Regions from separate parts of the Bacillus sp. AK031 genome, predicted to be linked through region 2. Evidence: a T-box and tRNA genes for the amino acid it is inferred to sense, from the RefSeq annotation. Region 2 holds a T-box; the other holds one or more tRNA genes.
The links. A T-box is a leader RNA that pairs with one kind of tRNA and senses whether it is charged. The one in region 2 lies ahead of M1E09_RS05555 (valine--tRNA ligase), so its partner is inferred to be a tRNA-Val.
Positions count from the first base shown of each region.

Region 1: it encodes a tRNA-Val, which carries the amino acid that the T-box ahead of M1E09_RS05555 (valine--tRNA ligase) is inferred to sense. The anticodon was not compared.

Region 1 covers NZ_CP096424.1:794,632-810,692, forward strand. The annotation lists gene M1E09_RS03800 (copper amine oxidase) at 1-817, shown strand, start outside; gene M1E09_RS03805 (class F sortase) at 1,035-1,688, shown strand; gene M1E09_RS03810 (cold-shock protein) at 1,726-1,923, opposite strand; gene M1E09_RS03815 (hypothetical protein) at 2,170-2,388, opposite strand; gene M1E09_RS03820 (MgtC/SapB family protein) at 2,680-3,399, shown strand; gene M1E09_RS03825 (DMT family transporter) at 3,539-4,447, shown strand; gene M1E09_RS03830 (GNAT family N-acetyltransferase) at 4,452-5,009, shown strand; gene M1E09_RS03835 (hypothetical protein) at 5,076-5,252, opposite strand; rRNA gene M1E09_RS03840 (16S ribosomal RNA) at 5,647-7,198, shown strand; rRNA gene M1E09_RS03845 (23S ribosomal RNA) at 7,456-10,391, shown strand; rRNA gene rrf (5S ribosomal RNA) at 10,525-10,641, shown strand; tRNA gene M1E09_RS03855 (tRNA-Val) at 10,650-10,725, shown strand; tRNA gene M1E09_RS03860 (tRNA-Thr) at 10,831-10,906, shown strand; tRNA gene M1E09_RS03865 (tRNA-Lys) at 10,921-10,996, shown strand; tRNA gene M1E09_RS03870 (tRNA-Leu) at 11,030-11,114, shown strand; tRNA gene M1E09_RS03875 (tRNA-Gly) at 11,119-11,193, shown strand; tRNA gene M1E09_RS03880 (tRNA-Leu) at 11,205-11,293, shown strand; tRNA gene M1E09_RS03885 (tRNA-Arg) at 11,309-11,385, shown strand; tRNA gene M1E09_RS03890 (tRNA-Pro) at 11,399-11,475, shown strand; tRNA gene M1E09_RS03895 (tRNA-Ala) at 11,494-11,566, shown strand; tRNA gene M1E09_RS03900 (tRNA-Met) at 11,675-11,748, shown strand; tRNA gene M1E09_RS03905 (tRNA-Ile) at 11,755-11,831, shown strand; tRNA gene M1E09_RS03910 (tRNA-Ser) at 11,849-11,941, shown strand; tRNA gene M1E09_RS03915 (tRNA-Met) at 11,959-12,032, shown strand; tRNA gene M1E09_RS03920 (tRNA-Asp) at 12,142-12,218, shown strand; tRNA gene M1E09_RS03925 (tRNA-Phe) at 12,348-12,423, shown strand; tRNA gene M1E09_RS03930 (tRNA-His) at 12,450-12,525, shown strand; tRNA gene M1E09_RS03935 (tRNA-Gly) at 12,535-12,608, shown strand; tRNA gene M1E09_RS03940 (tRNA-Ile) at 12,610-12,686, shown strand; tRNA gene M1E09_RS03945 (tRNA-Asn) at 12,696-12,770, shown strand; tRNA gene M1E09_RS03950 (tRNA-Ser) at 12,778-12,868, shown strand; tRNA gene M1E09_RS03955 (tRNA-Glu) at 12,878-12,949, shown strand; gene glgB (1,4-alpha-glucan branching enzyme) at 13,934-15,883, shown strand; gene M1E09_RS03965 (glucose-1-phosphate adenylyltransferase) at 15,813-16,061, shown strand, end outside.
Region 2 covers NZ_CP096424.1:1,104,571-1,120,631, forward strand. The annotation lists gene yihA (ribosome biogenesis GTP-binding protein YihA/YsxC) at 1-164, shown strand, start outside; gene M1E09_RS05490 (transporter substrate-binding domain-containing protein) at 1,175-1,972, shown strand; gene M1E09_RS05495 (amino acid ABC transporter permease) at 2,196-2,792, shown strand; gene M1E09_RS05500 (amino acid ABC transporter ATP-binding protein) at 2,842-3,564, shown strand; gene M1E09_RS05505 (LiaI-LiaF-like domain-containing protein) at 3,706-4,188, opposite strand; gene hemA (glutamyl-tRNA reductase) at 4,488-5,840, shown strand; gene ccsA (cytochrome c biogenesis protein CcsA) at 5,856-6,689, shown strand; gene hemC (hydroxymethylbilane synthase) at 6,706-7,638, shown strand; gene M1E09_RS05525 (uroporphyrinogen-III synthase) at 7,638-8,426, shown strand; gene hemB (porphobilinogen synthase) at 8,438-9,418, shown strand; gene hemL (glutamate-1-semialdehyde 2,1-aminomutase) at 9,506-10,795, shown strand; gene spoVID (stage VI sporulation protein D) at 11,242-12,405, shown strand; gene ysxE (spore coat protein YsxE) at 12,562-13,605, shown strand; gene M1E09_RS05550 (hypothetical protein) at 13,622-13,813, opposite strand; T-box leader at 13,978-14,203, shown strand; gene M1E09_RS05555 (valine--tRNA ligase) at 14,272-16,061, shown strand, end outside.

The DNA.
Region 1 (16,061 bases), 310 kb from region 2:
GTTTGATGCATACATGGCAAAAAATTATGATGAGGCGTATATGACTCAAAGCAATGCGATGGAACATCTTTATATGACAAGCAAGGCGTTGTCCAGCGCGATTGTAAACCAATTCCCGGAAAAGTTCAATAATACGAAAGCTGTAACGAATGCTGCCAATCTTCGTTCTGATTTGAACTTCCTTCTTTCCGAACACTTTGCACTGGCACAGCAGGCTATGCAGAATGGAATTCAAGGAGCACCTGAATTTGATGCTAATGTAAAAGTTCTAAGTGAAAATACGGATGAACTTTCTGCGGCAATCGGCTCTGTATATGGAGAAGAAGCGGCTGCTAAATTTAAAGAAATGTGGAGTAACCATATCTCTTACTTCGTAGATTATGTGAAAGCTACTGGTGCCGAGGATGAAGCTGCCAAAGAAGAGGCTTTAAATGAATTGAATCAGTATCGCCAGGATTTCTCAGCATTCATCAGTACTGCAACCGAAAACCGTGTGGAAGCTGAAGCACTTGCTGCAGGCCTTCAAACACATGTCGATCAATTAGTTGGTACGTTCAACAGTTATGATGAAGGTGACTATGCAGCTGCATGGGATACTGCAAGAGAAGGGTACGGCCATATGTTTACACCTGCTAAACTGTTCAGTTCCGCATTTGTAAACCAGTTTCCTGAAAAATTTGAGGGTATGCCTGAAATGCCAAATACCGGTATGGGCGGCATGAGCCAAACAGCAAACAGCACTTGGATTCTATGGGCACTTCCAGGAGTTCTGTTTGCAGGGTTAGCTTTATTCCGACGCAAGACAGCAGCAGAATAATAATAATTGAGGGAGAGGGGGCCATCCCTCTCTCTTTCTGTATTTATAGTTCTTTTCGTAAAGGTTGTTGCTTTAGGGGCGTTACTACAGGTAACTGACTTTTCTACATACAATCAATTCTTTTGTTTCAAAGAACAATTATGCGTAAAACGTATACCTGTAATCATCGTTATGGAAAGCTTTTAGAGAATATCTTGTCTATTTAGGAGGAAGAGAAATGGATTCCTGGCTGAAAAAAGGGATGTTAATATACTGGATATTGCTTATTGCCACTATAGGATCGAATACAGCAGCGAGCACTCATGAAAATGAAGTTAGTTTAACAGCTATCTCACCTGTTAACACTTCCCAGACAGTCCTCGAGCCAAGTCCTGAATTAGAGCTGAATTATCAACCAGATACCAGCTTTTCCAAGAACGTGGAAGTCACTCCTAAAAAGATCACTATACCTGCCATTGAAATGACAGCGCAAGTCATGAAGGTCGGTGTGAAAGAAAATGGTGAGATGGAAGTGCCGGAGAATATCAATGAAGTTGGCTGGTATGAGCCGGGAGCAAAGCCAGGAGGCAGCGGCAATGCCGTTTTAGCAGGACACCTTGATGGCAAGGGCATGCCAGGAGCTTTTTACCGGCTAAGTGATCTGAAGAGAGGAGATTCTGTAGTAATTGAAGGGGAAAAAGGAGAAAAACTGACCTTTCAGGTGTTGGGCGTGCAATCATATTTTACGAATGATGCACCGCTCGAGAGCATCTTTGGATATCAAGCTGACTCGAGACTAAACCTTATTACATGCAGCGGGAATTTTGATGAAGGGGCCCACGAGTATGAAGAGCGGCTCGTTGTATATACCCAATTGGTTAAAACAGAATAAAAAAAGGACTCCCTTGGTGGGAGTCCTTCTTCACTAATTACTTAGTTACGTTAGCAGCTTGAGGTCCACGAGCGCCTTCTTCGATTTCGAAAGAAACTGTTTGACCTTCTTCTAAAGTTTTGAAACCTTCGCCTTGGATAGCAGAGAAGTGAACGAATACATCTTCTTGACCTTCAACTTCGATGAAACCGAAACCTTTTTCTGCGTTGAACCATTTAACTTTACCTTGTAACATATATATTTCCTCCTGCGTGGCATGTGCCACAATGTATTACCATTCTTGCTCAAAATAATCTATCAAGACGAATCTATCAGCGTTACCGAACAAAAACAATTAACCTTATATTATCACCCTTAAACCGTTTCGTCAATAGAATTAATGTTTACCGAAAAACGCTCTTTCAATGTGCAGAATGCTGATAGAATAACCTTTTATGAGCGTATATTATCTAAATAAAGTGAACACCCAAAAGTTTCCACGTCATGACCATTCATCAGAAATGTTTTCAATCTGATTTAAAGAAAGAGTTTGGACAGATTTCAGGTCATCTACATAAAAAATGAGTGTCTGAGTATCGGCATTGTATTGAAGCAGTCTGCCCGATAACGAAAATTTTCCCTTCTTTTCTATCAGGTATTCCACTGTCAATAGCTTGTTTTCGCTTTTCCACCTTTGAAACTGATATTGCCAATCTTCCATATAGCCCCCTTGGATGCAAAGTGATATTTTTTCGAATAATCCTTAATGATGGCATGAAAAATGCATATAAATAATAAAAAGCTGTTTTATTGAGATTACTGTTAAGTTGTTAATGATATTTTTGCAAAGAGTTTTCGACAGAAGGCTTGCTGAACGCCGGAAAACAGATCTGTATTTGCGAGTATACCCTCGAGGCCTGCTGTTTAACCTGCTCCATTTTGGGTTAAATAGTAGAAAAATAAAAAGACCTTTAATAAATCAGGATTGTGAAAGGGAGAGGCAGGGGAAGAGATGTCATTTTTTACAGATGAAATGCTTACTTCTACTATTAGAATCTTTGTCATCGTGCTTCTTAGCGGAATCATCGGGATAGAAAGGGAAGCCAAGAACCATCCGGCAGGGTTGAGAACCCACATTGTAGTGGGGGTGGGATCGTGTATGCTGATGCTTGTTTCCATTTTTGGATTTGAGGATTATCTTAAGCAGCATCAAGACTTAAGAGGATTTGATCCGAGCAGGATTCCTTCATATGTCATTTCGGGTATCGGTTTTCTTGGTGCTGGAACAATCCTTGTTCAAGGAGGAATCACTGTAAAGGGACTCACTACTGCAGCCAGCATTTGGGTAGTTGCGGGACTGGGGATAGTGGTGGGCATCGGAATGTACTATGAAGCCGTACTGGCAACGGTCATCATTATTACAACATTATTTTTCTTGAACAGGTTTGAAAGATTATATAAGAAAAAAATAGATAATCAGGTGAATCTGCTGCTGACGCTGTCGGTGAAAAGAGGAGAAGGGAATATCACTAAAATTAAAGAAGAGTTGAGTGCCAAGGGCGCAGAAATAACGCAATTTAACATAGAAGAAGATGATATGCTAAAGAAGGAGCCTCTATTGAAATATACCCTTTCCCTATCTTCCAGTCACCCTGAGAACTTCACTGATATACTGGAAACATTGCAGCAAATGTCTTTTGTACAATCGGCAAAGATGAATAAGAGAGGTTGACGGAAATCGGCTGGATAAATGGCCGGTTTTCTTTATGTTTTAACATTGGAAGTGAAAAAAGATTTATAGAAATAAAATTTTTGGGGAGATACAATAGGGATTGAGTGAGTGAATTTTTTGGCAAAAGGGGACTTATAAAATGCAGGACATCCGCATGAATCCATATTTCATTCTTGTCATTGGAGTGATTTCTGTATCCACATCCGCCATCCTGGTCAAAGTGTCCAGTGCAGATGCAGGGGTTATTGCTTTTTACAGGCTTTTATTTACGATTTTACTAATGGCTCCTGTTTTTCTTCTTAAAAATATAAAAGAACTGAAAAAGATAACAGCGAAGGACTGGGCGTATGCCGGAGCAGCAGGATTTTTTCTGGCATTTCACTTCATCCTCTGGTTTGAGTCACTTAATTATACTTCTGTTGCCAGTTCTACAGTGCTGGTGACATTGCAGCCGTTGTTTGCTTTTTTAGGTACATACATATTTTTCAAGGAAAAGTACAGCAGCACTGCTCTTCTGTCTGCTGTATTGGCAATCGGAGGAAGTTTTGTGATCAGCTGGGGCGATTTCAAAGTCAGTGGAATGGCATTATGGGGAGACTTGCTTGCTCTAATGGCATGCGCATTGGTGACAGCTTATCTACTCTTCGGCCAGAATGTAAGAAAAAGGCTGTCGTTGGTTACCTATACATTCATTGTATATCTGATCAGTACGGTTGTGCTCTTTTTTTATGTTCTATTAAAAGGAGAAAGCCTTGGGCCTTATCCTAAAGAGGAGTGGGTTTACTTTCTGCTTCTCGCCATCGTCCCCACTTTGCTCGGACACACTCTGTTCAATTGGTCATTAAAATGGTTGAGTACCACAACCATCTCGATGGCAATATTGTTTGAACCGATTGGAGCATCCGTCCTGGCTTATACACTGCTGGGGGAAAGTTTAATGTTATCGCAAATTATTGGCGGCGGGATTATCTTACTGGGAATCTTTTTATTTGTTAAAGAGGAAAGAAAAACAAGAAAGCTTTTAGCTCTCCAAATGAAGGGTGGGTAACATAGTGGAAAATACATTTAACCAATTTCCCGTTTTGGAAACGGAGAGGTTAATACTAAGAGAAATTAAGCGTGATGATGCAAAATCGATTTTTAAAAACTTTTCTGATGACAGAGTGACAGAGTATTATGATTTAGAAACATTTAAAAATCTATCGCAGGCCGAAGCGTTAATCGAAAAGCTGGCCGATGGATATCACACAACTAATCAAATACGCTGGGCGATTACAATTAAATCTTCCGACGAACTTATCGGGACATGCGGATTTCATGCAATAGAAAAAGAACACTATAAAGTAGAGACAGGGTATGAACTGAATCCGGAATATTGGGGCAGAGGTATAATGAGTGAAGCCCTCAAGGCGATATTTTCTTTTGCATTCAGGGAGATGGAGGTCAATAGAATTGAGGCGTTCTATGATCCGGAGAATGATAAATCCAAAAACGTCCTTGAAAAATGCGGCTTCCTATATGAAGGAACACAGCGGAAGCGTTTTTTTGAAAAAGGAAAGTTTGTCGATGCTTCAATTTCGGCTTTATTAAAGGAAGACTATGAAAGATAATATTATTGTCGAGAGAATAATTAAGAAGGAAGGACCTGGTGTCGGTCCTTCCTTCTGTTGGTTCTATCAAATAAATATATAGGTCATCCCCGAAAAGACAAATGCCATGATGACGGAGAAGATAAAGGTTCCGCCCTTGACTTCAGTTTGTGACTCGCTGATATGGATGGCTTGTACAAAAGAGATGGCAAACAGGTATACAGCCATGATGAATGAAAGAATGAGTGCTGCGTTTATTATCATAAATAGTGGTGCTCCTCTCATACAAAGTTGGTTGTGCTAAATATATGCACTATCTAAAAGGTTTATGATTTTTTAAAAGAAATCTAAAAAAAGTATTGCGCAAAAAAAATTATCATGATATATTATTATTCGTCGCTGCAAACGACATAACTTAATTCACTTCACATCAAAAAAAGGTTTTAAAAAAAGTGTTTGACACCAACTTGATGAAGTGTTATGATAGTAAAGTCGCTTCTGAGACAAGCGAAAGAAAAGATTGAACCTTGAAAACTGAACAAAACAAGACAAAACGTCAACGTTAATTCTAGTAAGAACACTGTTCTTACAAAGTTGCTAACACTTTAAAATTAGCAGGCTGAAACACAGTTTCAGCATCAATGAGCAAGTCAAACTTCTATCGGAGAGTTTGATCCTGGCTCAGGACGAACGCTGGCGGCGTGCCTAATACATGCAAGTCGAGCGGACTGATGGGAGCTTGCTCCCTGAAGTCAGCGGCGGACGGGTGAGTAACACGTGGGTAACCTGCCTGTAAGACTGGGATAACTCCGGGAAACCGGGGCTAATACCGGATATTTCTTTTCCTCGCATGAGGAAAAGTGGAAAGGTGGCTTTTAGCTACCACTTACAGATGGACCCGCGGCGCATTAGCTAGTTGGTGAGGTAACGGCTCACCAAGGCGACGATGCGTAGCCGACCTGAGAGGGTGATCGGCCACACTGGGACTGAGACACGGCCCAGACTCCTACGGGAGGCAGCAGTAGGGAATCTTCCGCAATGGACGAAAGTCTGACGGAGCAACGCCGCGTGAGTGATGAAGGTTTTCGGATCGTAAAGCTCTGTTGTTAGGGAAGAACAAGTACCGTTCGAATAGGGCGGTACCTTGACGGTACCTAACCAGAAAGCCACGGCTAACTACGTGCCAGCAGCCGCGGTAATACGTAGGTGGCAAGCGTTGTCCGGAATTATTGGGCGTAAAGCGCGCGCAGGCGGTCTCTTAAGTCTGATGTGAAAGCCCACGGCTCAACCGTGGAGGGTCATTGGAAACTGGGGGACTTGAGTACAGAAGAGGAAAGTGGAATTCCACGTGTAGCGGTGAAATGCGTAGATATGTGGAGGAACACCAGTGGCGAAGGCGACTTTCTGGTCTGTAACTGACGCTGAGGCGCGAAAGCGTGGGGAGCAAACAGGATTAGATACCCTGGTAGTCCACGCCGTAAACGATGAGTGCTAAGTGTTAGAGGGTTTCCGCCCTTTAGTGCTGCAGCTAACGCATTAAGCACTCCGCCTGGGGAGTACGGTCGCAAGACTGAAACTCAAAGGAATTGACGGGGGCCCGCACAAGCGGTGGAGCATGTGGTTTAATTCGAAGCAACGCGAAGAACCTTACCAGGTCTTGACATCCTCTGACAACCCTAGAGATAGGGCTTTCCCCTTCGGGGGACAGAGTGACAGGTGGTGCATGGTTGTCGTCAGCTCGTGTCGTGAGATGTTGGGTTAAGTCCCGCAACGAGCGCAACCCTTGATCTTAGTTGCCAGCATTCAGTTGGGCACTCTAAGATGACTGCCGGTGACAAACCGGAGGAAGGTGGGGATGACGTCAAATCATCATGCCCCTTATGACCTGGGCTACACACGTGCTACAATGGACGGTACAAAGGGCAGCAAGACCGCGAGGTTTAGCAAATCCCATAAAACCGTTCTCAGTTCGGATTGCAGGCTGCAACTCGCCTGCATGAAGCTGGAATCGCTAGTAATCGCGGATCAGCATGCCGCGGTGAATACGTTCCCGGGCCTTGTACACACCGCCCGTCACACCACGAGAGTTTGTAACACCCGAAGTCGGTGAGGTAACCTTTTGGAGCCAGCCGCCTAAGGTGGGACAGATGATTGGGGTGAAGTCGTAACAAGGTAGCCGTATCGGAAGGTGCGGCTGGATCACCTCCTTTCTAAGGATATATGAGACGTGACGATTTGATTTTGTTTTGTTCAGTTTTGATGGTTTAATTAGGTTTTTTGCGACAGCAAAATAACCCTCATTAACATCGCGCAGCGAAGCGAAGCTTTAAAAGCTCCTTTGATAAGTGATGACCATCAAACATTGTTCTTTGAAAACTAGATAAAGATATATGAAGAAAGTCAAGAAAGAACCGAGAATTCGCCATTTTAGGATATCTCTTATGAGATATTGTTTGATTAACCGTTTGGTTAAGTTAGAAAGGGCGCACGGTGGATGCCTTGGCACTAGGAGCCGATGAAGGACGGGACTAACACCGATATGCTTCGGGGAGCTGTAAGTAAGCTTTGATCCGGAGATTTCCGAATGGGGGAACCCACTGCACGTAATGGTGCAGTATCCATACTTGAATACATAGAGTATGGAAGGCAGACCCGGGGAACTGAAACATCTAAGTACCCGGAGGAAGAGAAAGCAAACGCGATTCCCTGAGTAGCGGCGAGCGAAACGGGATTAGCCCAAACCAAGAGGCTTGCCTCTTGGGGTTGTAGGACACTCTATACGGAGTTACAAAGGAACGAAGTAGACGAAGAAGTCTGGAAAGGCTCGTCACAGAAGGTAATAACCCTGTAGTCGAAACTTCGTTCCCTCTTGAGTGGATCCTGAGTACGGCGGGACACGTGAAATCCCGTCGGAAGCTGGGAGGACCATCTCCCAAGGCTAAATACTCCCTAGTGACCGATAGTGAACCAGTACCGTGAGGGAAAGGTGAAAAGCACCCCGGAAGGGGAGTGAAATAGAACCTGAAACCGTGTGCCTACAAGTAGTCAGAGCCCGTTAACGGGTGATGGCGTGCCTTTTGTAGAATGAACCGGCGAGTTACGATCCCATGCAAGGTTAAGTCGGAAAGACGGAGCCGCAGCGAAAGCGAGTCTGAATAGGGCGAATGAGTATGTGGTCGTAGACCCGAAACCAGGTGATCTACCCATGTCCAGGGTGAAGTTCAGGTAACACTGAATGGAGGCCCGAACCCACGCACGTTGAAAAGTGCGGGGATGAGGTGTGGGTAGCGGAGAAATTCCAATCGAACTTGGAGATAGCTGGTTCTCTCCGAAATAGCTTTAGGGCTAGCCTCATGTAGTAAGAGTCTTGGAGGTAGAGCACTGTTTGGACTAGGGGCCCTCATCGGGTTACCGAATTCAGACAAACTCCGAATGCCAAAGACTTATCCATGGGAGTCAGACTGCGAGTGATAAGATCCGTAGTCGAAAGGGAAACAGCCCAGACCACCAGCTAAGGTCCCAAAGTATACGTTAAGTGGAAAAGGATGTGGAGTTGCTTAGACAACCAGGATGTTGGCTTAGAAGCAGCCACCATTTAAAGAGTGCGTAATAGCTCACTGGTCGAGTGACTCTGCGCCGAAAATGTACCGGGGCTAAACGTATCACCGAAGCTGTGGATTGACACCATTTGGTGTCAGTGGTAGGAGAGCGTTCTAAGGGCTGAGAAGCTGGACCGTAAGGACTGGTGGAGCGCTTAGAAGTGAGAATGCCGGTATGAGTAGCGAAAGACAGGTGAGAATCCTGTCCACCGAATGCCTAAGGTTTCCTGAGGAAGGCTCGTCCGCTCAGGGTTAGTCGGGACCTAAGCCGAGGCCGAAAGGCGTAGGCGATGGACAACAGGTTGATATTCCTGTACCACCTCTTTTCCGTTTGAGCAATGGGGGGACGCAGGAGGATAGGGTAAGCGCGCTGCTGGATATGCGCGTCTAAGCAGTTAGGCTGGTGATGAGGCAAATCCCGTCACCGTGAAGGCTGAGCTGTGATAGCGAGGGAAATATAGTACCGAAGTTCCTGATTCCACACTGCCAAGAAAAGCCTCTAGCGAGGAAAAAGGTGCCCGTACCGCAAACCGACACAGGTAGGCGAGGAGAGAATCCTAAGGTGAGCGAGAGAACTCTCGTTAAGGAACTCGGCAAAATGACCCCGTAACTTCGGGAGAAGGGGTGCTCTGTTAGGGTGCAAGCCCGAGAGAGCCGCAGTGAATAGGCCCAGGCGACTGTTTAGCAAAAACACAGGTCTCTGCGAAGCCGTAAGGCGAAGTATAGGGGCTGACGCCTGCCCGGTGCTGGAAGGTTAAGGGGAGTGCTTAGCGCAAGCGAAGGTGCGAACCGAAGCCCCAGTAAACGGCGGCCGTAACTATAACGGTCCTAAGGTAGCGAAATTCCTTGTCGGGTAAGTTCCGACCCGCACGAAAGGCGCAACGATCTGGGCACTGTCTCAACGAGAGACTCGGTGAAATTATAGTACCTGTGAAGATGCAGGTTACCCGCGACAGGACGGAAAGACCCCGTGGAGCTTTACTGTAGCCTGATATTGAATTTTGGCACAGCTTGTACAGGATAGGTAGGAGCCTTGGAAACCGGAGCGCCAGCTTCGGTGGAGGCGCTGGTGGGATACTACCCTGGCTGTGTTGAACTTCTAACCCTCGCCCCTGATCGGGGTGGGAGACAGTGTCAGGTGGGCAGTTTGACTGGGGCGGTCGCCTCCTAAAGAGTAACGGAGGCGCCCAAAGGTTCCCTCAGAATGGTTGGAAATCATTCGCAGAGTGTAAAGGCACAAGGGAGCTTGACTGCGAGACCTACAAGTCGAGCAGGGACGAAAGTCGGGCTTAGTGATCCGGTGGTTCCGCATGGAAGGGCCATCGCTCAACGGATAAAAGCTACCCCGGGGATAACAGGCTTATCTCCCCCAAGAGTCCACATCGACGGGGAGGTTTGGCACCTCGATGTCGGCTCATCGCATCCTGGGGCTGTAGTCGGTCCCAAGGGTTGGGCTGTTCGCCCATTAAAGCGGTACGCGAGCTGGGTTCAGAACGTCGTGAGACAGTTCGGTCCCTATCCGTCGTGGGCGCAGGAAATTTGAGAGGAGCTGTCCTTAGTACGAGAGGACCGGGATGGACGCACCGCTGGTGTACCAGTTGTCTTGCCAAAGGCATCGCTGGGTAGCTATGTGCGGAAGGGATAAGTGCTGAAAGCATCTAAGCATGAAGCCCCCCTCGAGATGAGATTTCCCATCACTTTATGTGAGTAAGATCCCTGAAAGATGATCAGGTAGATAGGTCTGAGGTGGAAGCGTGGCGACACGTGCAGCTGACAGATACTAATCGATCGAGGACTTAACCACAATTATAGCGAAACTCGGAATACTTTCTTTTCTTCATAACTTTATCTAGTTTTGAGTGAATAATTTTTTTCAAAAAACACTTGAAAAAAATAAATAACTCGTTATAATAATACTTGTCCTTAAAAAGACAATGTCTGGTGATTAAGGCGAAGAGGTCACACCCGTTCCCATGCCGAACACGGAAGTTAAGCTCTTCAGCGCCGATGGTAGTTGGGGGATCTCCCCCTGTGAGAGTAGGACGTCGCCAGGCTTTATAATGGAGGATTAGCTCAGCTGGGAGAGCATCTGCCTTACAAGCAGAGGGTCGGCGGTTCGATCCCGTCATCCTCCACCATGATTTTTTTACGAAGCGAAGCGGAGTTAAAAAATATACCAAAAAGTAACATTGAAATCAGATTTAAAACCTAGTATAATTGTTCCTTGTGAGACAAAAACACCTGCCGGTGTAGCTCAACTGGTAGAGCAACTGACTTGTAATCAGTAGGTTGGGGGTTCAAGTCCTCTTGCCGGCACCACTTTTAATTAGTACGAGCCATTAGCTCAGTTGGTAGAGCATCTGACTTTTAATCAGAGGGTCGAAGGTTCGAGTCCTTCATGGCTCACCATAGTTTTTTGCACTGCAAAATAACTATCATTATGCGGGTGTGGCGGAATTGGCAGACGCACCAGACTTAGGATCTGGCGCCGCAAGGCGTGGGGGTTCAAGTCCCTTCACCCGCACCATATTGCGGAAGTAGTTCAGTGGTAGAACACCACCTTGCCAAGGTGGGGGTCGCGGGTTCGAATCCCGTCTTCCGCTCCATATGAGTTCCTGCCGGGGTGGCGGAACTGGCAGACGCACAGGACTTAAAATCCTGCGGTAGGTGACTACCGTACCGGTTCGATTCCGGTCCTCGGCACCAGAGATTTTATCATATGCGCCCGTAGCTCAATTGGATAGAGCGTTTGACTACGGATCAAAAGGTTAGGGGTTCGACTCCTCTCGGGCGCGCCATATTAACACATTGCGGGGAGTAGCTCAGCTTGGTAGAGCACTTGGTTTGGGACCAAGGGGTCGCAGGTTCAAATCCTGTCTTCCCGACCACTTCAAAATTAACATTATGGGGCCTTAGCTCAGCTGGGAGAGCGCCTGCTTTGCACGCAGGAGGTCAGCGGTTCGATCCCGCTAGGCTCCACTTGGTTTTTTTACGAAACTTAGTAGATAAACTTCTGAAAATGTCGCGCAGCGTAGCGAAGCAATGAAAACTTTTGTGAAACTGGAAGCGATACACTTTCAATATCATGGCGGTGTAGCTCAGCTGGCTAGAGCGTACGGTTCATACCCGTGAGGTCGGGGGTTCGATCCCCTCCGCCGCTACTTTACGGACCTTTAGCTCAGTTGGTTAGAGCAGACGGCTCATAACCGTCCGGTCGCAGGTTCGAGTCCTGCAAGGTCCACCATTATTATTGATTCATACGGAGGAATACCCAAGTCCGGCTGAAGGGATCGGTCTTGAAAACCGACAGGGGTGTTAAAGCCCGCGGGGGTTCGAATCCCTCTTCCTCCGCCATATTTCCTTTTTATCGTCGCGGGATGGAGCAGTTCGGTAGCTCGTCGGGCTCATAACCCGAAGGTCGCAGGTTCAAATCCTGCTCCCGCAATACAATTTTCTGGCGTCAATCCTAAATATTTACCTTTTCCTTTTAAAGGATAGATATTTTGACTGGCGTCAAAATTAATGAAGTTTATTTTGCCAAAAGCAAAAAACTTGGTCCGGTAGTTCAGTTGGTTAGAATGCCTGCCTGTCACGCAGGAGGTCGCGGGTTCGAGTCCCGTCCGGACCGCCATTTTTATACAATTTATCTTAGTTCAAACTAAGAGGGTTTCGCTAAAGGTTGGATATTTTGACTATCGTCAAAAATCCCAGAAGACGCTGACAAAGTGATTTGCAGCTTAGCGGAAGCCGAAACCATTATGGCTCAGTAGCTCAGTTGGTAGAGCAATGGACTGAAAATCCATGTGTCGGCGGTTCGATTCCGTCCTGAGCCACCATTTTAATTTTAATATAGTAACTTATGGCGATTGTGGCGAAGTGGTTAACGCATCGGATTGTGGTTCCGACATTCGTGGGTTCGATTCCCATCAGTCGCCCCATTAAGTTTTGCGGGTGTAGTTTAGTGGTAAAACCTCAGCCTTCCAAGCTGATGATGAGGGTTCGATTCCCTTCACCCGCTCCATGGGCCTATAGCTCAGCTGGTTAGAGCGCACGCCTGATAAGCGTGAGGTCGGTGGTTCGAGTCCACTTAGGCCCACCATGGTATTATTCCGCAGTAGCTCAGTGGTAGAGCTATCGGCTGTTAACCGATCGGTCGCAGGTTCGAGTCCTGCCTGCGGAGCCATTCACACGGAGAAGTACTCAAGTGGCTGAAGAGGCGCCCCTGCTAAGGGTGTAGGTCGGGCAACTGGCGCGAGGGTTCAAATCCCTCCTTCTCCGCCATCTCAATACGGCCCATTGGTCAAGCGGTTAAGACACCGCCCTTTCACGGCGGTAACACGGGTTCGAATCCCGTATGGGTCATTACTTAAAAGACTATCTAAGTAGATAGTCTTTTTTTTGTGCTATAAAATAGTTTATTTCCTACTGGCCTACTTTATTGTTGTAAAAATGGAGTGAGACCAACAAGTTGAAATCAATATGCCGTTATAGCGGTCTAAAGATATCCATAATTACTGGAGCCAGTGTCTCAATAAAAATTTCTCTGACACTTCAAATTCTCTAGAAGCAAATTTAGGACAAATAGAGTCCCTAAGAGTGCCTAAAGACATATAGACCTAGCCACCAGAAGCTAATTGTCACCTAAGAGCGCTCTAAAGACATATAGAAGCAGCCAGCAGAAATTAAGTGTCCCTAAGAGCGCTCTAAAGACATATAGAAGCAGTCATCAGAAATTAAGTGTCCCTAAGAGCGCCCTAAAGACATATAGAAGCAGTCACCAGAAACTAAGTGTCCCTAAGAGCGCTCTAAAGACATATAGCATCAGGAACAAGAAACTAAATGTTTCTAAAAGCGCTCTAAAGACATATAGAACCAGGGCCCAGAAGCTAAGTGTCCCTAAGAGCGCTCTAAGGACATATAGCATCAGGAACTAGAAACTAAGTGTCCCTAGGAGCGCTCTAAGGACATATAGCATCAGGAACTAGAAACTAAGTGTCCCTAAAAGTGTTCAAAGAACATATAGAATGCAGCAACCATAAGTTAAGTGTCTATAAAGGCTTAAAGACAAAAAATAGATTAATCTATCCTCTTAGCCACCTCAAACCACCTCTTCATAAGTTGAAAATATTCCACCTGAGCAGCTTTTCAACTAAAGGATATTTCTACAAACTCCGACATTTTCTTGTATTTCTCACTCCGGTTTATCTGCTGCATTACAAGGCAACCGCTTTCATCTGAGGATTGTGTCGGTATTTTACGAAAAGTAAATGGAGGGAATCTCTCTGCATAGGCGAAAGTTTAGTATAAGATAGACTAAACTTTTAAATTTAACTGCAGGTGAAAGAGATGAATGCCGTGATTCCTACCGATTTTAATATCCATTTATTCCATGAAGGGAATTTATATGAAGCGCATCGTATGTTTGGCGCTCACCGTATTTTCAGGAACGGCCGATTTATGACCTCATTTTGTGTTTGGGCACCTGAGGCTGTGTCTGTGGGTGTTGCAGGCAGTTTTAATGATTGGAACAGCCGGGAATTTCAATGTGAGAAATTGAATAAAGAAGGAATTTGGTTTCTGGAGATTGATGAAGATCTTCAAGGGGCCGCGTATAAATATGAGATCGTTGCCGTGACTGGGGAAATCCTGTTGAAGAGCGATCCTTTTTCCTTTTACAATGAACTGCGTCCTAACACCGCTAGTATAGTCTATGACTTGAAGGGATTTGAATGGAGGGATGAAGATTGGCTGGTTAAGAAGAGTGAAATTCCTCCTTATGACCAGCCCATGTCCATTTATGAAGTTCATCTTGGTACCTGGCGGAAGAAGGATGGGGAGTTTTTGAGCTATAAGGAAATGGCTGCTGCAATTGTTCCTCATGCAGTTGAGCACGGCTTTACTCATATTGAGCTTCTTCCGGTAATTGAACATCCTTATGATCGATCATGGGGATACCAGGGAACAGGTTATTTTGCTCCTACAAGCCGTTATGGTTCCCCGGAGGACTTTAAGTACTTCATCAATGAATGCCATGTCAATGGACTTGGAGTTCTTTTGGATTGGGTGCCTGGCCATTTTTGTAAGGATGCACACGGCCTTTACCGCTTTGATGGTTCGTTCATGTATGACTATGCCGAGGAACGCGATCGGGAGAATTATACTTGGGGGACAGCGAATTTTGACCTTGGTAAAGGAGAAGTCCAAAGTTTTCTGATTTCCAGTGCAAGGTTTTGGATGGAAGAATATCATCTTGATGGTTTTCGGGTGGATGCAGTCGCTAACATTATCTATAGAGCAAACCAGGCTCAAACCAGTGTCAATCATGAAGGCATTGCTTTTATGAAAAAGCTGAACAAATCAGTGTTTGATTTTGATCCGCATGCATTAATGATTGCGGAAGATTCAACAGATTGGCCGCAGGTGACTTCTCCTGTCCATTATGGGGGCCTTGGGTTCAATTACAAATGGAATATGGGCTGGATGAATGATGTATTGAAATACATGGAGACACATCATTCAGAGAGGCAGGATAAACATTCGTTGATCACCTTTTCCCTGCTCTATGCTTTTACAGAAAATTTCATCCTGCCGTTTTCACATGATGAAGTGGTACATGGGAAGAAGTCGCTGCTTGATAAGATGCCAGGCGACTACTGGCAGAAGTTTGCGCAGCTTCGTCTTCTGCTTGGATTCATGACGGCCCATCCAGGTAAGAAATTACTGTTTATGGGCACTGAGGTTGCTCCGTTCTCTGAGTGGAAGGACCTTGAGGAGATTGACTGGCATTTGATGAATTTTGAAAAACACCAAAAGTTTAACACATATCTTAAAGAGCTTTTGCATTTATATAAAAAGTCGCCTTCGTTATACCAGCAGGATCACCGGTCAGAAGGCTTTGAATGGGTGGATGTGAATAACGCTTCCCAGCAGATTTTTTCCTTCATTAGAAAAGGCGTTGACCCTGAGGAGCATCTGATGGTGGTCTGTAACTTCAGTCCCCATGTATATCACCATTACAAAGTAGGGGTGTTGAAGGCAGACGGCTACAGAGAGATTTGGAACAGTGACCATGAACGTTATGGAGGATCCAATCAAATCAACCCGGATGTTTTGAAGGTAACCAATGAGGGCTGGCATGGAAAGCCATGTTATGTGGAAATGACCATTCCACCATATGCTGCAGTATATTTAAGACCAATTCATCAACGGAAGGAGCGCATTAAATATGGGAAAAGCAAGCTGTGTCGCAATGTTGTTAGCAGGAGGGAAGGGAAGCAGGTTAAGTTCACTGACTAAAAGCCTGGCAAAACCCGCTGTACCGTTTGGAGGGAAATACCGCATCATCGATTTTACTTTGAGTAACTGTACGAATTCCGGTATCGAAACAGTCGGGGTACTGACTCAATATCAGCCGCTATTGTTGAACTCATACATAGGAATCGGAAGCGCCTGGGATCTTGATAGGAAGAGCGGG
Region 2 (16,061 bases):
TTGCCACAAAGGCCGATAAGATTCCTAAAGGCAAATGGCAAAAGCATTTGAAGGTAACAAAAGAGACATTAGAGCTTGAAGAGGGAGACGATATCATTCTCTTTTCTTCAGAAATAGGCTTAGGCAAGGACCAGGTCTGGTCTGCTCTTAATGCAAGGAGATAATAATAAGTTGATCATGAGGCAGATTCCTACGGGAGTCTGTCTTTTTTGTTTTTTCTTTGGTTTGAAAACAGTCGAGGAGGTTGGGGGTTCGGACAGAACTCGAGGAGAATGGTGAGTTGCAGTCCGAATGAGAGGGGGATTCGGACAGAACTCGAGGAGAATGGTGAGTTGCAGTCCGAATGAGGGGGTGATTCGGACAGAACTCGAGGAGAATGGTGAGTTGCAGTCCGAATGAGGGGGGGATTCGGACAGAACTCGAGGAGAATGGTGAGTTGCAGTCCGAATGAGGGGGGGATTCGGACAGAACTCGAGGAGAATGGTGAGTTGCAGTCCGAATGAGAGGGTGACTCGGACAGAACTCGAGGAGAATGGTGAGTTGCAGTCCGAATGAGAGGGTGATTCGGACAGAACTCGAGGAGAATGGTGAGTTGCAGTCCGAATGAGGGGGTGATTCGGACAGAACTCGAGGAGAATGGTGAGTTGCAGTCCGAATGAGGGGGTGATTCGGACAGAACTCGAGGAGAATGGTGAGTTGCAGTCCGAATGAGGGGGTGATTCGGACAGAACTCGAGGAGAATGGTGAGTTGCAGTCCGAATGAGGGGATGGTTCGGACAGAAATCAAGGAGAATGGTGAGTTAGAGTCAGAATAAGGTGGCATTCGATATGGCTGATAAATAAGTAGCGCCTCGTTGGCCGAAAAAGCGAAGACCAACTTCTTTTCGGAATACTGCCTGCGGGCTTAAAGGGGCGGTGAACGCTTTTATTGCATAATTGCATTTTTTATTTCATAAAAGTAATTGATGTTTAAATTTTGTTACAAGGGGAAAGGAAAAGTAAGGATATTAAGGCATGTCAGTGGATTTAAAAGGATTTGACGGCTTATTTATTGTGGACCCTATTTTTGCCAATATTTAAATGAATCTCAATTAATTTGAATTTTGAGAATTATCCATTGATTTGCTAACATAATAAATAGGTCAAAAAAGTTTCGAGGGGGAATTAGTAGAAAATGAGAAAATTATTCAGTTTTGCAGCGTTGTCACTCTCGGCAGCATTAATTACAGGGTGCGGTTCGAGTGAAACAGGATCCGGCAGTGCATCTGACAGCGGATTTGATTTAGTGGATGAAGGGAAATTTACATATGCAGCTTCAGGAGAATTCAAACCCTTCAGTGTAACCAGCGGAGACGGAACAATGACAGGCTTTGACATTGAAGTCGCTGAGGCGGTTGCAGAAGAACTTGGTCTTGAACCTGAACAAAAGAAATTTAAATTTGCGGGGATTGTAGAAGGTGTGCAGGCAGGCCGCTTCGATGCCGCTGTAGCCAGCCATACAATCACGGATGAAAGAGCGGAAATGGTCGACTTCTCTACTCCGTACTACTATTCAGGACCTCAGATTTTCGTGCGTCCGGACAGTGGAGTAGAAACACTGGCAGATCTGGAAGGCATGGAAATTGCTGTCTCTAAAGGATCGACTTATTCAGACACTGCAAGTGAAGTGACAGATCAAATCAAGACATATGACAGTGATGTTGTAGCACTTGAAGCTTTGAGCAAAGGTAAGCATGATGCTGTCATCACCGACTTTATCACTGGTAAGGAAGCTATCGGTGCAGGTCTTGAAATCGATGCAAGAGAATTGATTGGCCGAAGCGAGCAGGCTATCGCTGTTGCTCAAGACAACGATGAATTGCTGGAAGCCATTAATGAAGCATTAGAAACACTTAGAGAGAATGGAACATTAGAAGAGATCAGTCAAGAATACTTTGGAGAAGACATTACAACTGACCCTGAGGGAGAATAAACATCATCAACATTAGGGCGGATGTGTTGAATTTCAGCGCATTCGCTTTTTCTATCCAATTTTTGAAACCACAGGCGAAGTTGCAGAATGGATGTTCGCTTTAAGCAAAAATCCACCCAAAAATATATCAATGAAATGATTAGCAAATACTTCAGAAGCAGGAGGGAATAAGGTGAACTTTTTTGAAACATTTATAGATACCTCAGATGTTTTTCTTAAAGGGATGCTGCTTACATTTGAGCTGACTGTGGTATCGGTTTTTATAGCTATATTTATAGGACTATTCTTTGCCTTTTTAAAAATATCGAAAATAAAAGTTTTAGAGTTAATAGCTGATCTTTATATTTTCGTAGTGCGGGGAACTCCGCTTATCGTACAGATCTTCATCTTCTACTTTGGCCTGACGGCATTGCAAATCTCCGGTTTCTGGTCTGTTGTGCTGGGACTTGCTTTTCACAACGGTGCATACATAGCCGAGATATTCCGGGGTACCATCCAGTCAATCGATAAAGGCCAGATGGAAGCTGGGCGTTCACTGGGAATGTCTACAGGATTGACAATGAGAAGAATTATACTTCCACAGGCCTTCAGGAGGGCTCTTCCCCCGCTTGGCAACCAGTTCATTATCGCCTTGAAGGATTCCTCTCTGGCATCTTTCATCGGAATGTATGAACTATTCAGTGTAGCGACAACTCTGGGATCTAATAATTTCGATTATATGACATATCTGTTGATTGTTGCTGTTTACTACCTCGTATTGGTATTGTTCTTCTCTGTGATTGTTAATTTTGTTGAGAAGCGCATGTCTTTAAGCGATTAATTGAACTGTACTTCCAAAATAGATGGAGGGATATAAATTGAGTCAGGAAATGATTAAAGTAGAAAAATTAAATAAATCCTTTGGCGATCTTCACGTGTTAAAGGATATTGATATGAATGTCAAAGAAAGTGACGTAGTTTGCTTGATCGGGGCCAGTGGCTCAGGAAAAAGCACACTGTTGAGATGCTTGAACTTCCTCGAAATGAAAGACAGCGGTAAGGTTATCATTGAAGGAGAAGAAGTTAATAAGGGAACACATGATTTAAATGAAGTAAGGGCAAAAGTGGGAATGGTGTTTCAGCATTTCTATCTCTTCCCTCATAAGACGGTCTTAGAGAATGTTATGGAAGCCCCGGTGCAAGTGAAGAAAGTCTCCAAGAGCAAGGCTAAACAAGAAGCAATGGATTTATTAAGCAAAGTAGGCCTTAAGGATAAAGCAGATGTTTATCCTTCCAAACTTTCAGGCGGCCAGAAGCAGCGTGTTGCCATTGCCCGGGCACTGGCAATGAAGCCGGACATCATGCTGTTTGATGAACCTACGTCAGCGCTTGATCCTGAACTGGTGGGAGAAGTCCTTTCGACTATGAAGGAATTGGCACTGGAAGGGATGACGATGGTTGTCGTAACCCATGAAATGGGCTTCGCACGTGAAGTCGCCGATTGGGTAGTATACATGCATGATGGCAGAGTGGTCGAGGTCGGCCCTCCGGAAGAACTTTTCGGCAACCCGAAAGAACAGAGGACACAAGAGTTCCTCGATTCGATTTTATAAGAAACAAAAACAGGAACCGGCTAGTCCCGGTTCCTGTTTTTATTTTGAGGTCAGAAGACATATACTTTGTGGTTTTGAGGTTAGGAGCTGGTTCTGATCCAGCTTCAGCGACCGATGGGTCTTAACTGGGCGATTACGTTTTTATTTCCTCTTCATCAATAAATAGACTCCTATCAAGACGATGATCAACGGCCAGAACTCGCGGATCATGTTCACTCCGCCTTGAAGGAATCCCAACCAAATTAAAACTTTATCATAAAACAAAAGAATAATAGCTAGAATAAGAAAGAGTACACCTTGGAACAAGCCATTGCCAGTCCTTTGATACCTCAGCAGAAACCCTAAAGAGATGATAAGGATGAATATACCGATATGGTCCGGCCAGAGTGCAGCCATTTTTGTAACATGAAAATGCAGGCCGAAACCAGTGAGTATTGTCCCAGGGAGGATTGACTCATAATCTTTCCCTTTGTAACCTTGAGCAAGAAAAGCTGCACCGACAATAATGAGAAGCGTCGGCCATGTGTAAAACTCTCTGAAGATCGTCACATTGGATTGCTCCAGATAAAAATAGATGCCGAACCCTATTAAAATCATCCCGGGGAATAGTCGTTGTCCTTTCATAATTGCCTCCAATTTGTATACTTGAATAATGATGCCGGTTTTGTTACTCTAACATAGGTAAGTATGTCGAATAGAATAAGATTATGTAAATTTTTAAATATAGTGCTTTATCTGAAACAAAGGTCGGACATATGAGTGATAACAGGTACGGTTACTCGCGATAGCGGTATATAGATAAGCCGACTCCACTTTTAATGTTAGCACAGGTTTCATCGTATGTTCACATTTATTTAAATGGGATATTTGTCGTACATGTTATACTATAGTCAATGATTAATTTTGGGGGTGTCATTTCTGTCATGCATATTATTACAGTCGGATTAAACTACAAAACGGCCCCTGTCGAGATTCGTGAGCGTTTATCTTTTAATGAAGCAGACCTGCAAGCAGCGATGAAAGCACTTAAGGATAAGAAAAGCATTCTTGAGAATGTGATCGTTTCTACATGTAACAGGACGGAAGTATATGCGGTCGTAGATCAGCTTCATACAGGTCGTTATTATATTAAAGAGTTTCTATCACAATGGTTTGATATCGAGAAAGAGGAGTTTACTCCTTATTTGTTCATATATGAGCAAGAAGGTGCGGTTGAGCACTTGTTCAATGTTACCTGCGGGTTGAATTCCATGGTGGTCGGTGAAACGCAGATTCTCGGGCAGATCCGCTCAAGCTTTTTGTCAGCCCAGCAGTCAGGCACTACAGGCACTGTCTTCAACCACCTTTTCAAGCAGGCGATTACACTTGCCAAGAAAGCCCACTCTGAGACGGAAATCGGATCAAATGCTGTTTCTGTCAGCTATGCTGCTGTTGAGCTTGCTAAAAAGATTTTCGGTGATTTAAGCGGGAAGCATGTTCTCATTCTGGGTGCAGGCAAAATGGGAGAACTGGCTATCCAAAATCTTCACGGCAGCGGCGCTACAAAGGTAACGGTCATTAACCGTACCTTTGAAAAGGCTGTTTCTTTGGCTGACAAGTTCAATGGACATGCAAAAACACTTCAAGAGCTGCAATGTGCTCTAGTAGAAGCTGATATTCTTATCAGTTCCACAGGTGCAAAAGGCTACGTAATTACAAAAGAACAGATGGCCGGCGTTGAACGAATGAGAAAAGGCCGTCCACTTTTCATGGTGGATATTGCGGTGCCGCGAGATATCGACCCTGCGGTTGAAACTCTTGATAGTGCATTCCTTTATGATATAGACGACTTGGAAGGCATTGTTCAAGCGAATATGGCAGAAAGGCAAAAAGCAGCTGAAACCATTTCCATTATGGTGGAAGCAGAAATTGTTGCTTTTAAAGAATGGCTCAATATGCTGGGAGTCGTCCCGGTTATTTCCGCACTTCGTGAGAAGGCTTTAGTGATTCAGGGGCAGACAATGGAGAGCATAGAACGTAAAATGCCGAACTTGACTGATCGTGAACGCAAAGTTTTAAACAAACATACTAAAAGTATCATTAATCAACTATTGAAAGATCCAATTCTCCAGGTGAAGGAATTGGCAGCACTGCCTGACGGACAGGAGAAACTGGACTTATTCATCAAAATTTTCAACATCGAGGAACAGTTGCAGCCACAGACAGATGCACTTGAGAGCAAGGGGAAAGAAAAGACAGGAATTGCGACTCAACTTACGCCTTCTTTTCAATCATAAGCGAGGTTAATGCCGATGTTTGAACAAGTGATGACAAGGCTGCATGAACTAATGATCGTTCTGTATGCTATCAGTATTCTTTTTTACTTCATAGATTTCTTAAACAAAAACCGGAAGGCGAATATGTTCGCCTTCTGGCTTCTTGCGATTGTTTGGGTACTTCAAACAATCTTTTTGTTTCTTTATATGATGCGTACCGGCAGATTTCCAGTCCTCACTATTTTTGAGGGGCTTTATTTTTATGCCTGGGTATTGATTACGCTGTCTCTCGCCATCAATCGTGTGCTTCGGGTAGATTTTACAGTTTTCTTCACGAATGTCCTCGGCTTCATCATCATGGCGGTACATACCTTTGCGCCAGTCCAGGTTGAATCCAGTGCAGTGGCAGAACAGCTCGTTTCAGAGCTTCTGTTGATACATATCACGATGGCGATACTGTCTTATGGGGCTTTTTCTCTGTCTTTCGTGTTTTCGTTGCTGTATTTATTGCAGTATAAACTGTTGAAACAGAAAAAATGGGGTCCGAGGTTATGGCGGATCAGTGATTTGTCGAAACTGGAGAAGGTATCCTATATTTTAAACAGCATTGGGGTCGCGATGCTGCTATTGAGCCTGATTCTGGGTCTTCAATGGGCATTTATTAAACTTCCGGACTTTCTCTGGTATGACCCTAAGATTATTGGTTCATTCATTTTATTAATTATATATAGTGTGGTTTTATATTTGAGAGTACGTAAAGAGGTATACGGTAAGAATTTGGCACTTTGGAATGTAGGTGCCTTTCTGGTCATATTGATTAATTTTTTGCTGGCCAGCCGTCTATCATCGTTTCATTTTTGGTATTCATAAGTTTAGGAGGTTCATCATGCGAAAAATTATTGTTGGTTCACGAAGAAGCAAGCTTGCATTGACACAAACAAATTGGGTCATTAATAAGTTGAAAGAATTGGATTCTTCCTTTGAGTTCGAGGTGAAAGAAATTGTAACCAAAGGGGATCAAATCCTTGATGTGACTCTGTCCAAGGTCGGAGGAAAAGGCTTGTTTGTCAAAGAGATTGAACAGGCGATGCTTGATAAAGAAATCGATATGGCTGTACACAGCATGAAAGACATGCCGGCTGTATTGCCTGAAGGTCTTCGTATCGGCTGTATCCCTGTAAGGGAGGATCACCGTGACGCCTTCATTTCCAAAAATCATGTACCTCTCAACGAATTGCCTGCTGGATCCATCATAGGAACGAGCAGTCTAAGAAGAGGGGCTCAAATTCTTGCGCAGCGTCCTGATTTGGAAATCAAGTGGATCCGTGGGAACATTGATACAAGATTGTCAAAGCTTGAGACTGAAGACTATGATGCGATTATACTAGCGGCAGCAGGCCTTTCACGTATGGGCTGGACGTCCAACGTAGTAACAGAATTCCTTGATCCTGAAATTTGTGTACCGGCTGTCGGGCAAGGTGCATTGTCCATTGAGTGCCGTGAAGAAGATGAAGAGCTTCTTGGATTACTTGGCAAATTTGCTTCTAGTGAAACAACCAAGACAGTTACAGCTGAACGGGCTTTCCTTCACAAAATGGAAGGCGGCTGCCAGGTACCGATTGCTGGATACGCTGAGCTTATACAGAATGATGAGGTTAAACTGACTGTACTAGTGGCCTCACCTGATGGGAAAGATATATACAAAGAAACGGTTTCTGGTAAAGATGCAATTAGAGTAGGCGAAGAAGCTGCAGCTATTTTGACTGAAAGAGGTGCAAAAGCACTTATAGATAAGGTGAAAGAGGAGCTGGATCAGTAATGCAGTCCTCTTTACCGCTTTCAGGTAGAGATATTCTGGTGACGAGAGAAGAAAAAGCTGCAGAAGGAATGGCGGATAAGATCAGGCAATATGGGGGGATCCCCCATATTGTCCCGCTCATTGCATTTCGGCCTCATACGGATCAAAATGAACATACATATTTAGAAAGACTGACATCCTATGAATGGATTTTTTTTACGAGTAAAAATGGTGTGATTTTCTTTTTTGAAAAACTGAAAGAGAAGAATATTTCTATTGAGGGATCAAGGCTGAAATTTGCTGCAGTAGGCAAGAAAACCTGTGAGACCTTGGAGAGTTTTGGGGTGAAAGCTGACTTCGTTCCTAAAACATATACAGGAGCTGATTTTGCTGAAGAGTTTGCTGATGTAATGAATAATGTAAGCAGTGTTCTTATCTCTAAAGGGAATTTAGCTAAAGCTACCATTTCAGCCTATTTTAAGGAAAAGAATATTCATTGTGATGAATGGATTACATATGAGACTTACTTTCCACAAGACAGCTCAGAAAGATTAGCCGCATTTTTAACGGCGAGGAAATCAGTAATTTTAACCTTTACCAGTCCTTCGACAGTCAGAAGGTTCATGAATATCATCACCAACAATGGCCTTTTGGAAAAGGTGAAAAAGTTGACTGTTGCCTGTATCGGACCGGTAACAATGAAAGCAGCTGAGCAATATGGTTTGACAGTGGAAGTTGTACCTGAGAAATTTACAGTTGAAGATATGATCGACCAGTTAAGTGATTATGTTGTATCAATAAAAGAATAGGAGGAAAAGGAATGAAAGATTTGAAATTCAACCGCCACCGCCGTCTGCGCCAGACAGAAAACATGAGAGCCATGGTCCGCGAAAATTTTTTGCGTACAGAGGATTTAATTTATCCGTTGTTTGTCGTTGAAGGGGATCAAGTTAAGAATGAAGTAGCTTCAATGCCTGGTGTATATCAAATTTCACTTGACTACTTAAAAGCCGAAATGGACGAGTTAAACGAATTAGGCATTAAATCTGTCATTCTATTTGGTGTACCTGCAGAGAAGGATGAACTTGGTAAAAGTGCGTATGATGCGAACGGTATTGTCCAGCAGGCAACCCGTTTAGTCAAGGAGCATTATCCAGAGATGGTGGTTGTTGCAGATACATGTCTTTGCCAATACACAAGCCATGGTCATTGCGGAGTCGTAGAAGGCGGAAAAATCTTGAACGACCCGACACTTGACCTTCTTGCCAAAACGGCTGTCAGCCAAGCACAGGCAGGCGCTGACATCATCGCTCCTTCCAATATGATGGATGGATTTGTAGCTGCCATCAGACAAGGATTGGACCAAGCAGGTTTTGAAGATGTTCCGGTAATGTCATATGCAGTAAAATACTCATCCAGCTTCTACGGACCTTTCCGCGATGCAGCCCACAGCTCACCACAATTCGGTGACCGCAGAACGTATCAGATGGATCCTGCCAACAGAAGAGAAGCCCTTAGGGAAGCTCAGTCTGATATGGAAGAAGGCGCAGATTTCCTGATTGTAAAACCGGCTTTATCTTATTTGGATATCATCCGTGATATTAAAAATGAATTCAATGCACCAGTGGTTGCCTACAATGTCAGTGGTGAATACTCCATGATAAAAGCGGCAGCCGCAAATGGGTGGGTTGATGAAAAATCAATGGTCATGGAAAAGCTGACGAGCATGAAGCGAGCAGGAGCTGACTTGATCATCACATATGCTGCAAAAGATGCGGCTAAATGGAATAAAGGGGAATAAGCTCATCAGTAAGATTTAAAAAAGTACATCTTTATCAACTTTAAGGTGGAAAGATGGCTAATTTTAAAGAAAACGGAGGAACTTATAATGCGCAATTATGACCAGTCAAAGCAGGCATTCAAAGAAGCAGTCACATTAATGCCAGGCGGGGTGAACAGTCCTGTCCGCGCTTTCAAATCAGTGGATATGGATCCGATTTTCATGGAAAAAGGAAAGGGCTCCAAGATCTATGATATCGATGGAAACGAATATATTGATTATGTTCTTTCTTGGGGACCGCTGATTCTTGGCCATACCAATGAAAGAGTCGTTCAATCCATTAAAGAAGTTGCCGAGCTTGGTACAAGCTTCGGTGCACCGACAACCGTTGAAAACAAACTGGCCAAGCTTGTGATAGAACGTGTGCCGTCAATTGAAATCGTCCGCATGGTTTCATCGGGTACAGAAGCGACAATGAGTGCCCTTCGCCTTGCGAGAGGATACACAGGACGCAACAAAATCATCAAGTTTGAAGGTTGCTACCATGGCCATGGAGATTCCCTGTTGATCAAAGCAGGTTCAGGTGTGGCTACATTGGGACTGCCGGACAGCCCAGGAGTTCCTGCAGGTGTTGCTGAAAATACAATCACTGTTCCCTACAATGATTTAGAAAGCCTGAACTATGCATTTGAACAATTCGGTGAAGACATTGCCGGGTTAATCGTTGAACCGGTAGCTGGCAACATGGGGGTTGTACCGCCGCAGCCTGGATTCCTTGAATCTCTGCGTGAAATTACCGAGAAACATGGTGCATTGCTGATCTTCGATGAGGTTATGACTGGTTTCCGTGTCGGTTATAACTGTGCTCAAGGTTACTATGGAGTAACACCGGATCTTACATGTCTTGGAAAAGTAATCGGGGGCGGCCTTCCAGTAGGTGCTTATGGGGGTAAAGCTGAAATCATGGAGCAAATTGCGCCAAGTGGTCCGATCTATCAGGCTGGAACGCTTTCAGGAAATCCGCTTGCCATGACAGCTGGATATGAAACATTGAGCCAGTTGACACCAGAAAGCTACAAAGAGTTTGAAAGAAAAGCCGACAGACTTGAAGAAGGCCTCAAAGCGGCAGCTGAGAAGTATGATATTCCACATACAATCAACCGTGCCGGATCGATGATTGGCATCTTCTTCACTAACGATGAAGTGAAGAATTATGAAGGGGCAAAAAGCTCAGACCTTGACCTGTTTGCATCCTATTACCGCGAAATGGCGAATGAAGGTGTCTTCCTCCCGCCATCTCAATTCGAAGGCCTGTTCCTGTCAACAGCCCATACAGATGAAGATATTGAAAAAACAATCGAAGCTGCTGAAAAAGCGTTTCAGAGAATTAAAGGATAATGATATCAGAGACAAAGCCGTTCAATGGCTTTGTCTTTTTTTGATTTTAAGCAGTTTGTAAAGAATAATCACTAATCCATTAAACCTTTCAAGACAGAGTTTAATGGCTGTTTTATTATATGCTATTGTTTTTTTTTGTTTTTCTAAGTGGAATTTTAAACTTTCTTGATTGGAGCGGAAGGCGTGCGACCTCCAGCGGGATTAGCGTGACAGGTGAGACCCCGCAGGCGAAGCCGAGGAGGCTCAACGCACGCCCCGCGGAGTCGGACGCCTGGAGCGGAAATCACTCTTACACTGTTAAATATCAACAGAAATTCTTAAAAGACTGAATCTAAAAGACAAAAATACTAAATTACCTAAAATCAATTCATATTCTTCCCCTCAGCCTCATAAGTTGATAATGACATTGATATACCTTGTAACGGAATTGAAAGGAGGAGTTTTCTTTGTCACAAGAACAACAATCGTGCTTGCGATTTTCATTGGAAGAGGCTGTTTGGTTTAAAAAAGGACAGGAAGTAGAAGAATTGCTTTCCATCTCTTTAGATCCCCATATAACGATCCAAGAGCAGGAACAATACGTATTAATCCGGGGAACACTGGATTTAACAGGTGAATATCTACCGTCTAACACAGCGGAGGAAGATGAGCCTGATAATTGGTACGACTTCCAACATAACGGGAAATATGTTCAAAGGGTGGATCACAGAGAAAAAGGAGAGTGTGAGTTTTCCCACAGCTTTCCCGTTGATGTAACCATCCCGAAGAATCGTATAGCCAACCTGGATGAAATTGATGTTTATGTAGATTCTTTTGATTATGTTGTGCCTGAGAATGCCTGTTTAAAGCTGAATGCTGATCTTACCATTTCCGGCATTTATGGTGAACAGCAGGCCCATGCGCCGATTGAACTTGCAGAAGATCAAGTGATTGAACCCGTTTACCGGGCTGCTCCGACAGCTGAAATCTTCCAGGAAACCGAAGAGTATCAAGCAGAAGAAGAGCTGGAAGAACTTGAGTATGAAGAAGAACGAGAAGAAGAGGCGGATTCTGAAACTGAGGTTTATTATGAAGAAGAGGAAGATGGCAGTGAAGAGGATACGTATGAGCCGTTCACTGTAGAAGGACGAAAGGTTCCTGAGGAAGAAGAGGAAGTCGTAATTCCTATTTCTTATGAAGCACAACAGGATTCTCCACCTGTCTTTGCCTATGAGCAGGAGGAAGAACCCGAGTATGCCAGAGGGGAACAGGGCAGCTATGAGGAAGAAGTTCCGGAAGCAGCTGAAGAGGTGGAATATGAAGAATCATCGTCATTGATGTTCGAGGAGGAAAGCAGTTCCTCAGAAGAAATTCAAGCCAAGAAAAAACCTTTATTTAAGAAGAAAAATGAAACGATTTCGTTGACTGACTTTTTCGCTAGAAAGGATGAGGAAAGAGCAGCCAAAATGAAGGTGTGTATTGTCCAGCAAGGTGAAACTCTTGAGGTGATCGCAGATAAATATGAATTGTCGATTCCTCAATTGCTGCGCGTTAACCATCTGGAAGCGCATCAGGATGTATCTGAAGGGCAGGTTTTATATATTCCCGAGGAAGCTGTCTATAAAAATTAACCAGTGGTGAGCAGGGTCTGATCCTTGCTCTTCTGTTTTTTAAAGCAATATTTATGATCATTGCTGCTGGGAGTAAAGAAGACAGAATTTGGATTTTCCGCTTGTTATGTAAGCATAATAAGCTGTCAGTTTTAATAAATGAAGCAGGTGAATGCAATGGCTATAGACCAAAATTTAACTGCTGTTTTAAAACCATACGGTGTCCATCCGAGGTTTATAGAGGGCTTCGGGAAGGTGAAGAAGGTATATACAGAAAAAGGGACACTAGCGGTCAAGAAGATTGCGGCCAATACGGGTGTCGACTTTGTGAGGAATGTACAGCACCTCTTTCAGTCGGGTTACCACCGGATCGTGCCGATTTATCCTACTCTTGACGGCCGTTATGCGGTTTGGCATGAAAATGAATTGTATTATGTTATGCCCTGGCTGTCCAATGAAGTGAAGGAAGACCGGTTTGAACGGCACCAAACACTTTTTCGTGAGCTGGCAAGGCTTCATACTCTTTCTTCTAAAGAGCAAAAGATTGGGAAAGAGGAACGTGAGGAACATTATGAAACATTGAATTCCAGGTGGGAGAAGGAACAGAATTTCCTCGAAGAATATGTTGAACTTTGCGAAAAGGAATGGTATATGTCTCCTTTTCAGCTCTCATACTGTATGTACTTTGGAGATACTTCGCAAGCTTTAAGATTTGCAAGAAAGAAGTTTGACAGCTGGTACGAGGAGACCAAAACACTTGAAAAGGTAAGAAGTGTGGTTGTACACGGCAAGATTTCCCCGGAACATTTTCTCTATGATGAACGGGGAGCGGGATACTTCAGCAATTTTGAGAATACGAGAATCGCCTCACCAATCCATGATATTCTCCCATTCTTGTCAAGGACACTTAAAACATACCCAAAAGCCTACGATGAATGCTTTGACTGGCTGATGACCTATAGCAGCCACTTCTCATTCAGGAATGAAGAAAAACTTTTGTTCTTGAGTTACCTGGCCTATCCAAGCGGATTGATCTCCATTGTGAAAAAATATCATGAAACCCCTAGAGAAAAACGAAATGAATTAAAGTTCCTTCAAAAGCTCCAGCATCATTACTGGCTGTTGAAGAACACTGAGTATATTGTCATGAAGTGGGAAGAATGGGAACAGAAGAAAAAAGAAGCACAGCAGAACACTCAAGAAGGAGCTTCATCCTCATAGCGGGGAGAAGCTCCTTTTAGATCCATTCAAAATAAAGGGCAACCGCCAGTAAAATGAAGATGGATAACAGAAGTACATCAAAAGTGGTGGGCAGAAGGATTGTACGAATTCCTTGGAATATACAAAACGGAACACTGAACTGCTTGCAGACATTCCGGCACGTTCGAAGCCATGGAGGGAGCGTATAGGGATTGTATTTTCTCCGCATAATAGTGTCCTCCTTAATCGATTTATTCTATTCTATGTATAAGCGCATTTTTTTGTTCCAATTTTGTCCGAAAAGTTTTTTGTATTATTTTTTAAAAAATGGGCGATAATGATTGACGAACAGAATTGAAATCCGATACTATATTGAATAATAGTAAATACCTTTCAAATGCAAAGAAAGGGAAGAGTACTTTGACACTCTCCTCAAGAGAGGGAAATCATCTGCTGAAAGATTTCCCAGGAGAAGACAAAGGAATGTCGCCCTTGAGCAGGTTCCGTGAAAGAACAGTAGCGGAGTCCGGTTTAAAGCCGTTATCTCAATGAAGTGCCAGGCATATTCTTCTGCCTGTGTAAAAAGGTGGTACCGCGAATCAGCTCCCTCGTCCTTTTAGACGAGAGGAGTTTTTTTTATTTTTCTGGGAGAAACCAAAAAGCAGTAACTCTAAGGAGGAAACGATTATGGAAAACAATGAAATCAGCATGCCAACCAAATATGATCCGCAGTCGATTGAAAGCGGACGTTATCAGTGGTGGCTTGAAGGCAAGTATTTTGAGGCGAAGAGCGATAAGGAGAAAGAACCTTATACCATCGTAATCCCGCCGCCGAATGTAACAGGAAAGCTTCACCTTGGTCACGCCTGGGACACAACTCTTCAGGATATCCTGACACGGATGAAGAGAATGCAGGGGTACGATGTGTTATGGCTGCCGGGGATGGACCATGCAGGAATTGCCACTCAGGCAAAAGTAGAAGAAAAGCTGCGTAATGAAGGAACGACACGCTATGATCTCGGAAGGGAAAAATTCCTTGAAGAAACATGGAAATGGAAAGAGGAATATGCAAAACATATCCGTGCCCAGTGGGCGAAGCTGGGTCTTGGCCTTGACTACAGCAGAGAGCGGTTCACATTGGATGAAGGATTGTCGGATGCGGTTAAAGAAGTGTTCGTTACACTTTATGAAAAAGGCTTGATTTACAGAGGCGAATATATCATTAACTGGGATCCGGCAACAAAAACAGCTCTATCTGATATCGAGGTAATCCACAAGGATGTACAAGGGGCATTCTACCATATGAGATACCCTCTTGCTGATGGATCCGGACATATTGAAATTGCCACGACCCGCCCCGAAACAATGCTTGGCGATACAGCGGTTGCAGTTCACCCTGAAGATGATCGTTACAAACACCTTATCGGCAAGAAGGTAACACTTCCGATTACAGGCCGTGAAATTCCAATTGTAGGCGATGATTATGTTGATATGGAATTCGGTTCCGGTGCAGTTAAGATTACACCTGCACATGACCCTAACGACTTTGAAATCGGAAATCGCCATAACCTCGAGCGCATACTGGTTATGAACGAAGACGGAAGCATGAATGCTAATGCAGGCAAATACAAGGGCTTAGACCGCTTTGACTGCCGCAAGCAAATTGTGAAGGATCTTCAGGAAGCAGGCGTTCTTTTCAAAATCGAAGACCATATGCATTCAGTTGGCCACTCAGAAAGAAGCAATGCAGTAGTAGAACCTTACCTTTCCACACAATGGTTTGTTAAGATGCAGCCATTGGCCGATAAAGCGATCGACCTCCAAAACGGTGAAGAGAAAGTTAATTTCGTCCCTGATCGTTTTGAAACATCTTACTTGCGCTGGATGGAAAATACCCGCGATTGGTGTATCTCACGCCAGCTTTGGTGGGGCCACCGCATTCCGGCCTGGTATCACAAAGAAACAGGCGAGATTTATGTTGGCAAAGAAGAGCCTGCTGACATTGAAAACTGGAGACAGGAAGAGGATGTTCTGGACACATGGTTCAGTTCAGCTTTATGGCCTTTCTCCACTATGGGTTGGCCTGATACTGAAGCAGAAGACTTCAAGCGCTATTACCCAACAAACTGCCTCGTAACAGGCTATGATATTATCGGTTTCTGGGTTTCAAGGATGATATTCCAAGGTCTTGAGTTCACAGGAAAACGCCCATTTGATGATGTGCTGATCCATGGCCTGGTTAGAGCGGAAGACGGACGTAAAATGAGTAAGTCATTAGGCAACGGTGTCGATCCAATGGAAGTGATTGATCAATATGGAGCAGATGCGCTGAGATATATGCTATCTACAGGAAGTTCGCCAGGCCAGGATTTACGTTATTCAACAGAGAAAGTTGAATCTGTTTGGAACTTCGCGAATAAGATCTGGAATGCTTCCAGATTTGCGCTTATGAACATGAACGGAATGAAATATGAAGA